Linked DNA regions of Telluria mixta. The main gene of each other region encodes a partner of the protein of the gene in region 2 in a complex. Links are inferred from orthologs where the notes say so. Each region holds a gene or a part of one and is shown on either strand. Other genes may lie near its edges.

Region 1 (5,739 bases), 620 kb from region 2 along the record:
CTGGCGTGGGTCAGTCCGCTGCGCACGTTGTTCATCTTTTCCGGGGCGGGGCGGCGCGAAGCGTTCTCGCTGCCGGCCGACAAGCTGGCCGCGGCCCTGAGCGACGGCAGCGTGCGCGTGCTCGCCATCGACGGCGTCGTGGGGCAGGTGCTGTCCGACGCGATGGCGCAGGGCGCCGTCAACGACGCATCGATCGCGGCGCCCGTCCGTGTTGGTACGCATCCGGCTGCCGGGTTATAGTCGAGCCGTCCCGGTTCCTCATCCCCAAAACATGCTCTGGTGGTCCCATCTCTCGGCGCTGGGCGGCCTCAACGTCACGGCGCTGCTCGCCGTCGGCGTGGCGGCCTGGCTCGTCGGTGCGCGTTGCTGGCGCCTGGCGCTCGTCTGGTGCGGCGTGTTCGGCGGCGCGCTGCTCGTGGCGGCCGCGAGCCAGGTCGCATTCATCGGTTGGGGCATCGGCATCCGTTCGCTGTCGTTCACGGGCTTTTCCGGCCATGCGGCGCGGGCTGCGGCCGTGTTTCCCGTTGCCTTGTTCCTGCTGGTGGAGCGCGGTTCGCCGCGCCTGCGCCGGGGCTCGGTGGCGGCCGGCAGCCTGCTCGCGGTGGCGGTCGCGCTGGCGCGGGTGCAGGTCGGCGCCCATTCCGCCAGCGAAGCGCTGTCCGGCTGCGTACTCGGCCTGGGCGCGGCCGCGCTGTTCCTCGCGCGTGCCAGGGCCGCGCAGGACTGCTCGCCGCAGCCGCTGCTGCTGGGCCTGCTCGCGGCGACGATCCTGCTGCCGCGCGCCGATCCCGCATATTCCCACCAGTGGCTGACGGCCGCCGCGCTGAAACTGTCCGGGCGCGACCGGGTCTACCTGCGTAACGACTGGCAGCCGGCGCAGGGGCCGTACGTCCCGCCATGCGCGCCGGCCCGCGTACGATTCAGCATCCTCTGTACCTGACCCCGCGCGCGCGACGGCTAAAACTTGGCCGAAAAGCAAGGCGCAGATGGTATGATGCAGCCTTTATCGACTTCTCCCCATACCGTAAGCGAACGTGCGTCTATCCTCCATCAAATTGTCGGGATTTAAGTCTTTCGTCGATCCCACCAATTTCCAGGTGCCGGGGCAACTGGTCGGCGTGGTCGGCCCGAACGGATGCGGCAAATCGAACATCATCGATGCCGTACGGTGGGTGCTGGGCGAATCGAAAGCGTCCGAGCTGCGCGGCGAGTCGATGCAGGACGTGATCTTCAACGGGTCCACCAACCGCAAGCCGGCCGGGCGCGCGTCCGTCGAACTCGTGTTCGACAACAGCGCGGGCAAGGCGGCCGGGCAGTGGAGCCAGTACGCCGAGATCGCCGTCAAGCGCACGCTCACGCGCGACGGCACGTCGACCTATTACATCAACGGCCAGCCCGTGCGCCGGCGCGACATCCAGGACATCTTCCTCGGCACGGGCCTGGGGCCACGCGCCTACGCCATCATCGGCCAGGGCATGATTTCGCGCATCATCGAATCGCGTCCGGAAGAGCTGCGCGTCTTCCTCGAAGAAGCGGCCGGGGTCTCGAAATACAAGGAGCGCCGCCGCGAGACGGAAAACCGGCTGTCGGACACGCGCGAGAACCTGCTGCGCGTCGAAGACATCCTGCGCGAGCTGAACGCCAACCTGGAAAAGCTGGAAGCGCAGGCCGCCGTCGCCAACCGCTTCCACCAGCTGCAGGCCGACCAGGAAGAGAAGCAGAAGCTGCTGTGGCTCCTGCGCCGCAACGAGGCCAAGGCCGAGCAGCTGCGCTGGTTCCAGGAGATGGAGCAGGCGCAGACCGGGCTGGAAGAACAGAATGCCAGGCTGCGCAACCTGGAACTGGACCTCGAGCGCATGCGCCAGGCGCACTACGAGACGGGCGACCGCCTGCACGTCGCGCAGGGCGCGCTGTACCAGACCAATTCCGAGATCGGCAGCCTGGAAGCGCAGATCAAGTTCGTCGTCGAGTCGCGCACCCGCCTGCAGAACCAGATCGGGACGCTCACGGCCCAGCGCGAGCAATGGCTGAACCAGGCCAACGAGACGCAGGAGCAGATCGAGGAAGCCGAGTTCCGCCTCGAGGAACTGGCCGCGCGCGTGGAAGGCGCGCAGATCGCGGCGGAGGTGCAGAACGAGCGCCTGCCGGACCTGGAAGCGGCGTGGCGCGAGGCGCAGAACAAGTCGACGGAGTCGCGCGCGCGCATCATGCAGATCCAGCAGCGCATCGAGCTGTCGTCCGCGCACCAGCGCAACGCGTCGAACATCCTCGCGAGCCTGGCCACGCGGCGCGAGCGCCTGCAGCAGGAACGCGGCGGACTCAATCTGCCGGACGCCGGCCACCTCGACAACCTGCGCATGCAGCTGGAAGAAAAGCAGCTGCAGCTGGAAGAACAGAACCTGATGCTGGAAGAGGCGGCGAGCCGCCAGGAAGCCGTCGAGCAGGAGCGGCGCGAGGCGCATGCGCAGGTCCAGCAGGAGACGGCGTCCAACGCCAAGCTGGAAGCGCGGCTCACGGCGCTGCGCCAGCTGCAGGAGCGCGTGCAGACGCAGGGCAAGGTGCAGCCGTGGCTGCAGAAGCACGAACTGGATAAACTGCCGCGCCTGTGGCAGAAGCTGGATATCGAGACGGGCTGGGAAACGGCGCTGGAATCCGTGCTGCGCGAGCGCACGGGCGCGTTGGAAGTGTCGAACCTCGACTGGGCGCGCGGTTTCTTCGGCGATGCGCCGCCGGCCCGGCTGGCGCTGTATTCGCCGGCGCCGGGCAGCGCGGGTGCGCAGGATCATCATGGATTAAAACCCTTCGCGAGCCTCCTCAAGCTGAACGACCCGGGCCTGCGCGGCCTGCTGGACGACTGGCTGACCGGCGTGTACGCGGCCGACGATCCGGGCACGGCGCTCGCGCAGCGCGGCAAGCTCCCGCAGGGCGGCTGCTTCGTCACGCCGCAGGGCCATATGGTGACGGCATCGAGCGTGCGCTTCTACGCGGCCGACGCCGAGCAGGACGGCGTGCTCGCGCGCCAGCACGAGATCGACAACATCGGCAAGCAGTTGCGCGCGCAGGCCCTGCTGCTGGACGAGGCCCGCACGCGCGCGACCCGCGCCGACGCCGCCGTGTCCGACCTGCAGCGCCGCCTGCAGGAAGGCCGCCAGAAGGTCGCCACCTTGCAGCGCGAAGTGCATGCGCTGCAGATCGACGTGGTGAAACAGGCCGAGGTCGAGTCGCGCTTCAACCAGCGCAGTGGCCAGATCGCGGCGGACCTCGACGAGATCGCCGCGCAGGAAGCGGAGCAGCGACAGGCGAAGGCCGAGGCGGAAGCGCAGTTCGAAGAGCTGGACATGGAACTGGCCGAGCTGCAGGGCGCGCACGAGGATGGCCAGGTCGAGTTCCAGGAACAGGAACGCGTGCTGGCCGAAGCGCGCAACCGCCTGCGCGACCTGGAACGCGCCGCGCAGGAAGCCGTGTTCGCGGAAAAGACGCAGCGCACGCGCATCGAGGAATTGCGCCGCACGATCGCGACGGCCAACCAGCAGGCCGCGCAAGTCCTGGAAAGCATCGGCGCCGGCAAGCTGGAACTGGAAGCGCTGGAATCCGGCGCGGCGGCGGAAGGCTTGCAGGACCTGCTGGCGCGCCGCACGGAACAGGAAAAGGCGCTGGCCGATGCGCGCCACGAACTGGACCAGCTCACGCAGCAGCTGCGCGCGGCGGAAGAAGCGCGCATGGCGGCGGAGCGCGGCCTGCAGCCGCAGCGCGAGCGCATCACCGAGATGCAACTGAAGGAACAGGCCGCGCGCCTGAACCAGGAACAGTTCGCGGAAGCCCTGTCGGCCACGGGTGCCGACGAGGCGGCGCTGTCGGAAAAGCTCGATCCGGAGCTGAAGCCGGCGTACCTGCAGGGCGAGGTCACGCGCCTGACGAACGCCATCGCGTCCCTCGGTGCCGTCAACCTCGCGGCGGTGGAAGAGCTGGCGCAGGCGACGGAGAGGAAACGCTTCCTCGATGCGCAGAACAACGACCTGCTGGAGGCGATCAGCACGCTGGAAGGCGCGATCTCGCGCATCGACCGCGAATCGCGCGACCTGCTGCAGGACACCTTCGACCGCGTCAACCTGCATTTCTCGGAACTGTTCCCGATCCTGTTCGGCGGCGGGCAGGCCAAGCTCGTGATGACCGGGGACGAGATCCTCGACTCGGGCGTGCAGGTGATGGCCCAGCCGCCCGGCAAGAAGAACGCGACGATCCATTTGCTGTCCGGCGGCGAGAAGGCGCTGACGGCGACGGCGCTCGTGTTCTCGATGTTCCGCCTGAACCCGGCGCCATTCTGCCTCCTCGACGAGGTCGACGCGCCGCTGGACGACGCCAATACCGAGCGCTTCTGCCGCATGGTGAAGCGCATGTCGGACCATACCCAATTCCTCTTCATCTCGCACAACAAGATCGCGATGGAGATGGCCAACCAACTGATCGGTGTGACGATGCAGGAGCAGGGCGTGTCGCGCATCGTGGCGGTGGACATGGAGTCCGCCGCGAATTTCGCTACTGAGGCACAAGCAGCATGACAGACTTTCAAATGAGCCTGATCGCGGCCGGCGGCGTTTTCGTCGTCGGCGTCATTAGTTACAACAAGTGGCAGGAGTACAAGGCCCGCAAGAGCGTCGAGCGCGCGTTCTCGCACGACCACGACGACGTGCTGATGAAGGGCGGCTCGCCCGAGCGCGCGGAACCGCACGTCCAGCGCCACGAGCCCATCCTGGACGGCGCCCCCGCGCCCGACCACGACGTCCTGATCGAGCCGAGCATCGTCGCCGAGCCGTTCCAGCACGCCGCGCCGGGTGCCGCACCCGCCGCCGCGCCGGTGCCGGCTGCCGCCGCCGCCCTCGACCCCGTCGCCGAGCTGCCGGCCGTGAAGCCGGACACGCCGCCCGCGCAACTGGCCGAGAACCTCGTCGACCCGCTGATCGACTGCCTGATCCCGCTGAATTCCGAAGGCCCGCTGCGCGGCGACCGCATCCTGCCTGCACTCCTCAAACTGCGCCGCGTCGGCAACAAGCCCGTGCACTTCGTCGGCCTGGCCGTGAACGGCGACTGGGAGCCGATCGTGCATGGCGGCGTGTACACCAAGCTGCAGGCCGGCGTCCAGCTGGCGACGCGCACGACGGCGCTGAACGAACTGGAATACTCCGAGATGGTGACGCGCCTGCGCGCCGTGGCCGACGAGATTGGTGCCGAGCCGGAAGTGCCGGACATGATCGAAGTGATGAGCGAAGCGAAGACCTTGCACCGCTTCGTCGCCGGCCACGATGCGCAACTGGGCGTGAACCTCGCGTCGAAAGGCGCGCCGTGGGCGATGGCGACCCTGATCGGCGCGCTGGAAAACGCCGGGTTCGACGTGCGCCCGGACGGCAAGTTCGTCATGCTGGACAAAGAGGAGGGCGGCGGCACCTTGTTCACGCTGTCGACCAACGTCACCCTGGGCGCCGACACGACGTCGCGCCTGACGCTGCTGCTGGACGTGCCGTGCGTGGCCCCGGCCCGCGACGGCTTCGGCAAGATGGTCGCGTGCGCGAAGGACCTCGAGCAGCGCCTGGATGCCGCCATCGTCGACGACTTCGACCAGCCCCTGACGGATGCGGCGCTGGAAGAGATCGCGGGCCAGGTGCGCGAGTTCTACCAGGAGATGGACGCGGCCGACATCGCCGCCGGTTCCACGCGCGCGCTGCGCCTGTTCAGCTGAGGTGA
Region 2 (4,639 bases):
GACGATCATCCTGCAGCTGATGCAGATGGTGCAGAACAACGAGGACGTGCCCAAGATCGAGGCCGTGCTCAAGCGCGACCCGGCGCTGATCTATAAACTCCTGCGCTTCATTAACTCTGCCGGTTTCGGCTCGGGCCGCGAGATCCAGTCGCTGCGCCAGGCGATCGCGATGCTCGGCTACGCGCCGTTGTACCGCTGGCTCGTCCTGCTGCTGGCCACGGCCAGCACGAGCGGCTATTCGCCGGTGCTGATGGAAACGGCCGTCGTGCGTGCGCGCCTGTGCGAACTGCTGGGCCAGACCTGCCTGCCGCGCGGCGAGGGCGAGCACTTGTTCGTGGCGGGCATGTTCTCGCTGCTGGACCGCCTGCTGGGACTGCCGATGAAGGAGGTGCTGGACACGATCCAGTTGCCGGAGCAGGTCGTGCAGGCGCTGCTGGGACGCGGGGGACCTACGGGCCCTATCTCGCGCTGGCGGAGGCATGCGAGCTGAATTCGGATCTCGTCGCGTCGCTGGCGGCGTCGCTGGACATCAGCCCGCTCGACGTCAACAAGGCGCACCTGTCGGCGCTGGCGTGGGCGCAAAACGTGGCGGCGTGATCCACCAGGCAAAACGGCCCATCGCGGGCCGTTTTGCCTGGTTTTCTTATCTGCGCTTCTGTATCTTGTCGACCGCCCGGTCGAGCGTCTGACGCATCTGCATCGAGATGTTGGAGATGCGGCATCCCACCTGCACCTGCTGGCCCAGCAGGAACGTGCGGAACGGCCGCAGCAGGCGGACTTCGAGGTCGGCCGTGACGACGAGCGTGGTTCCCATTTCCAGCAGCACGCCGTCCAGTTTCTTGCCCACGTACAGTTCGAGCGCCTGGTCCGGCGTCGCGCGCAGGCCCACGCCGCCGCGCGAAAAATCGTACAGCGGCATCTCGAACACCTTGCCCATCATGGTGAAGCGGGCGCTGTAATTCATTCCCACCGGCGATTCGAGCCTGGGCTCGGCGCGGCGGTTCAGCACGAGGCAGACGTCCGGCAGCGGCAGCTGCACGAGATCGGGCCGACCCGGCACGACCGCCCAGTTGGCATCCAGTTCGAACTGGATCTTGGCGTTGCCGCCGAGCGCGGCGACGAACGTGGCCGGGCCTTCCGCCAGCACGAGGTCACCAGCGAGCTCGAGGCTGAAGACCTTGCCCTCGGGATCGACGCTGTCGATGCGCGCCAGGAAGAAATCCTGGCCGCGCGGATACACGGTCACGGCTTCGCCGGTCAGGGCGAGCGTGGTCAACGCGTCGCCGATGTCGAACGGTTCGCGCATGTCGTGCGCGCCCGTGTTCAGGTGGATCCGGTCGACGACGTCGTCCGGTTTGGGCGGACCTTTGCGCATCATAGCCATTGAGAGGTCGGTCAAGACGCTACTCCTTCTTTTTACGTGGTTTGGGTAAAAAGCCAAACTCCGAGTCTAGCAAGAAGAGTTGCCAATTCCTACAACATATTTGCAACAATGGAACTATTAGAGTCAGATCTCAAGATTATCGATCAGACGCGTCGCACCAAGTTTGGCCGCCGTCAGGACGACGAGCGGGGCGCCCGCTTCATATTCCTCGCGGCTCGGCGCCTGCAGGTTCATGCGCTTGCGGATCGACACGTAGTCGGGCTGCCAGCCACGCGCGGCCAGGCGTTCCATCGCGTCGCGTTCGAGCAGCGCAAGGTCGGCGTGGCCGGCGCGGGTCTGCTCGGCCACGTACTGCAGCGTCTGGTACAGGAACGGCGCCTCGGCGCGTTCCGCCGTGCCCAGGTAGCCGTTGCGTGACGACAGCGCGAGGCCATCTTCCGCGCGGAAGGTTTCGGCCCCGATGATTTCCGTCGGCAGCGCGAACTGGCGCGCCATGTTGCGGACGATCATCAGCTGCTGGTAATCCTTCTTGCCGAACACGGCCACGCGCGGCTGCACGCACGAGAACAGCTTCGTCACGACGGTGCACACGCCGTTGAAGAAGCCGGGGCGGAATTCGCCTTCCAGGATATTGCCCAGGTCATCGGGCGGCTGCACGCGGTATTCCTGCGGTTCCGGATACAGGTCTTTCTCGGTCGGCGCGAACAGCACGTACACGCCTTCCTTCTCCAGCTTGGCGACGTCCGCCTCGAACGTGCGCGGATATTTGTCGAAGTCCTCGTTCGGGCCGAACTGCAGGCGGTTGACGAAGATCGAGGCGACGACGGGATCGCCGTGGCGGCGCGCCAGGCGCATCAGCGACAGGTGGCCTTCGTGCAGGTTGCCCATCGTCGGCACGAAGGCGGTGCGCAGTTGTCCGCGCAGCTGGTCGCGCAGTTCGTCAATGGTGGAGATGATTTTCATAGTGTCAGATTCGAAATGGGTCACGCCGGGGAATAGGCGAGCCGCACGTAGATGGGGGCGAAAGGTTCGGCCTGGGTTATTTCGATTAACGTTTCTTTCGCCAGTTCGAGCATCGCGACGAAATGCACGACGACGACGGGCACGCTGGCCTGGCCGCCGAACAGTTCCGAGAACTCGACGAAGCGGGCCGACTGCAAGGTGCGCAGGATGGCCGACATGTGCTCGCGCACGGACAATTCCTCGCGGCCGATGCGGTGATGCTGGGTCAGCTTGGCGCGGCGCAGCACGTCCATCCACGCGCGCTGCAGGTCGTGCGGATCGACCTGCGGCCAGACCGGGCCCAGCGCCTGCTCGATGTGCAGCTGCGGGCGCACGAAGTCGCGCCCTTCCTGGGGCAGGGCGCCCAGCTGCTGGGCCGCGACCTTGATCTGCTCGTAATCCAGCAGACGCCGCACGAGTTCCGCGCGCGGATCTTCCGCTTCCTCGACGAGCGTGTCGACGCGCTTGGGCAACAGCATGCGCGACTTGATCTCGATGAGCATCGCGGCCATCAGCAGATATTCCGCCGCCAGTTCCAGGTTGCTCTTGCGAATCTGCTCGACGTATTCCAGGTACTGCAACGTGACCTGGGCCATCGGGATGTCGAGGATGTCGAAGTTCTGCTTGCGGATCAGGTACAGCAGCAGGTCGAGGGGACCCTCGAACGCGTCGAGAAAGATCTCGAGCGCATCGGGAGGGATGTACAGGTCGGTGGGCAGGTGCAGCAGCGGTTCGCCATACAGGCGCGCGATGGCGCTGTCGACGTGGGCGTCGGCATCAGCGGACTCAGGCGGAGGGTTGGGCACATGAGCCGCGATGCCGTCGCCCGCTTCGGGATCGGCGCCCCCATCGGGCGGCGCCTGCTCGGGCATCATCGTCGTCGGCCTCGGAATGCAGCAGGTCGAGCGTCAGACCTTGGTCTGGTACGGATACGCCTGCTGGCGGAGGCGCGATTCGTTGACGCGGCGCTGCTCGTCCAGCGACAGCGGGGCTTTGTCCCACAGCAGCGAGCGGCCGGCTTGCTGGCGCTCTTCCATGCCCGGGGTCTTTTCCTTCAGTTCCTTGATGAACTTGGTGTGCTCGGATTCGTACTGGATGTGTTTCATGGCTTTTCTAGGCAAGTCGTACAAACGGCGGCCCCGTTTATCGGGAGCCGCCGCATCATAAAAACAAGGAATGATACTGCGAGTCAGCGCTTATTGGTGCAACGCATTCAGCTGACGGGCGATGATGTCGTGGTTGAGCCACAGCACCGGTGCGATCTTCTCGGCCGCGCCGTGGAACATCAGCGGGCCGGTGCCTTCCAGCACCAGAGCCGACAGGTGGTCCGTGATCAGCGCCTTCTTGTCCGTGTGCAGCGACGTGATTTCGTCCGAGGTGCCGATCATCAGGTCGGCCAGTTCGGGCGTGTTGTCCATCGGCCAGGCCTCGAAGTTGCGGAACGACGCGCTGGTGGCGGTCTGCAGATAGGCTTCCAGCTTGTCGAGGATCGATTGCAGCGACACGCCTTCGCCCAGCAGGGCCTGGCAGATGTCCCACTGTTCCTGTGCCCACGCGCCGCCGCCTTCCTTCTTGAGGGCCAGCAGCAGCGGGAACAGGGACAGTTCGACGCCGACGAAGATGTCGGACGAGTTCGTGCGGATTTCCGGGCAGTTGAACACGGTGGCGGTGACGCCCTGGGCCCATGCGGCCTCGGCGATCGACTCCAGGCGCATCTTGGCATAGCCCTGCGTGTAGTTCGTGTAGGTCTGCCACACGTACTCGTCGCCGATCAGGATCTCGGTGCCGTGGTAGCCGTACGCCGTGTAGCGCACCTGGCCGCCCTTGGCTTCGACGCGTGCGCGGATGCCGGCGGAGGCGTCGATCAGGTATTTCAGCGTGTTCGCCGACACTTCGTCGAAGTTCATCAGGATCAGCTTGCCGAGGTCGCTGTCCAGCAGGGCGCGCGACGACATGAAGCGGTCGCCGCGGCCTTTATAAATGCGGTTGGCGATGGCGAGGAAGGCCTTGATCTTCGGGATGCCGCCGGCCATCGTGTGCGCGAAGAACACGTTGGCGCCGTCCGGGATCAGCTTGTCGATCTCGGCCATGACGTCCTGGGCGGACTGGGTGAAGCGCTGCACGCCGGCGGTGCGGCAGGCTTCGATCTTGGTCCAGTCCAGCTTGTCTTCTTGCCAGCTCTTGAGGGTAATACCGGACAGCATCTCGGTCGGATTCTGCTCGCCCGGAGGCGCGTCCATGTCGAAACCGGCC

Evidence for each region.
Region 1: the proteins of P0M04_RS18895 (region 2) and smc are in contact, whole or in part, in a crystal structure (PDB 3ZGX), measured with the Bacillus subtilis proteins. The link is inferred for Telluria mixta from one-to-one orthologs.

The regions. Positions count from the first base shown.
Region 1 is NZ_CP119520.1:4,846,858-4,852,596, forward strand. What follows is about bases 691-4,759. They hold smc (chromosome segregation protein SMC), read left to right. Parts: upstream 691-1,034; coding sequence 1,035-4,559; downstream 4,560-4,759. Other genes in these bases: P0M04_RS21630 (phosphatase PAP2 family protein), read left to right, coding at 691-940; P0M04_RS21640 (cell division protein ZipA C-terminal FtsZ-binding domain-containing protein), read left to right, coding at 4,556-4,759. Also shown: P0M04_RS21625 (DUF1631 family protein), read left to right, coding at 1-240; more of P0M04_RS21630, read left to right, coding at 272-690; more of P0M04_RS21640, read left to right, coding at 4,760-5,734. UniProt on the Bacillus subtilis protein: Required for chromosome condensation and partitioning.
Region 2 is NZ_CP119520.1:4,229,800-4,234,438, forward strand. What follows is about bases 1,315-4,283. They hold P0M04_RS18895 (segregation and condensation protein A), read right to left. Parts: upstream 3,262-4,283; coding sequence 2,368-3,261; downstream 1,315-2,367. Other genes in these bases: P0M04_RS18885 (flagellar brake protein), read right to left, coding at 1,315-1,399; panC (pantoate--beta-alanine ligase), read right to left, coding at 1,508-2,347; P0M04_RS18900 (DUF3460 family protein), read right to left, coding at 3,295-3,492; P0M04_RS18905 (enoyl ACP reductase FabMG family protein), read right to left, coding at 3,583-4,283. Outside these bases: more of P0M04_RS18885, read right to left, coding at 644-1,314; more of P0M04_RS18905, read right to left, coding at 4,284-4,639. UniProt on the Bacillus subtilis protein: Participates in chromosomal partition during cell division. May act via the formation of a condensin-like complex containing Smc and ScpB that pull DNA away from mid-cell into both cell halves.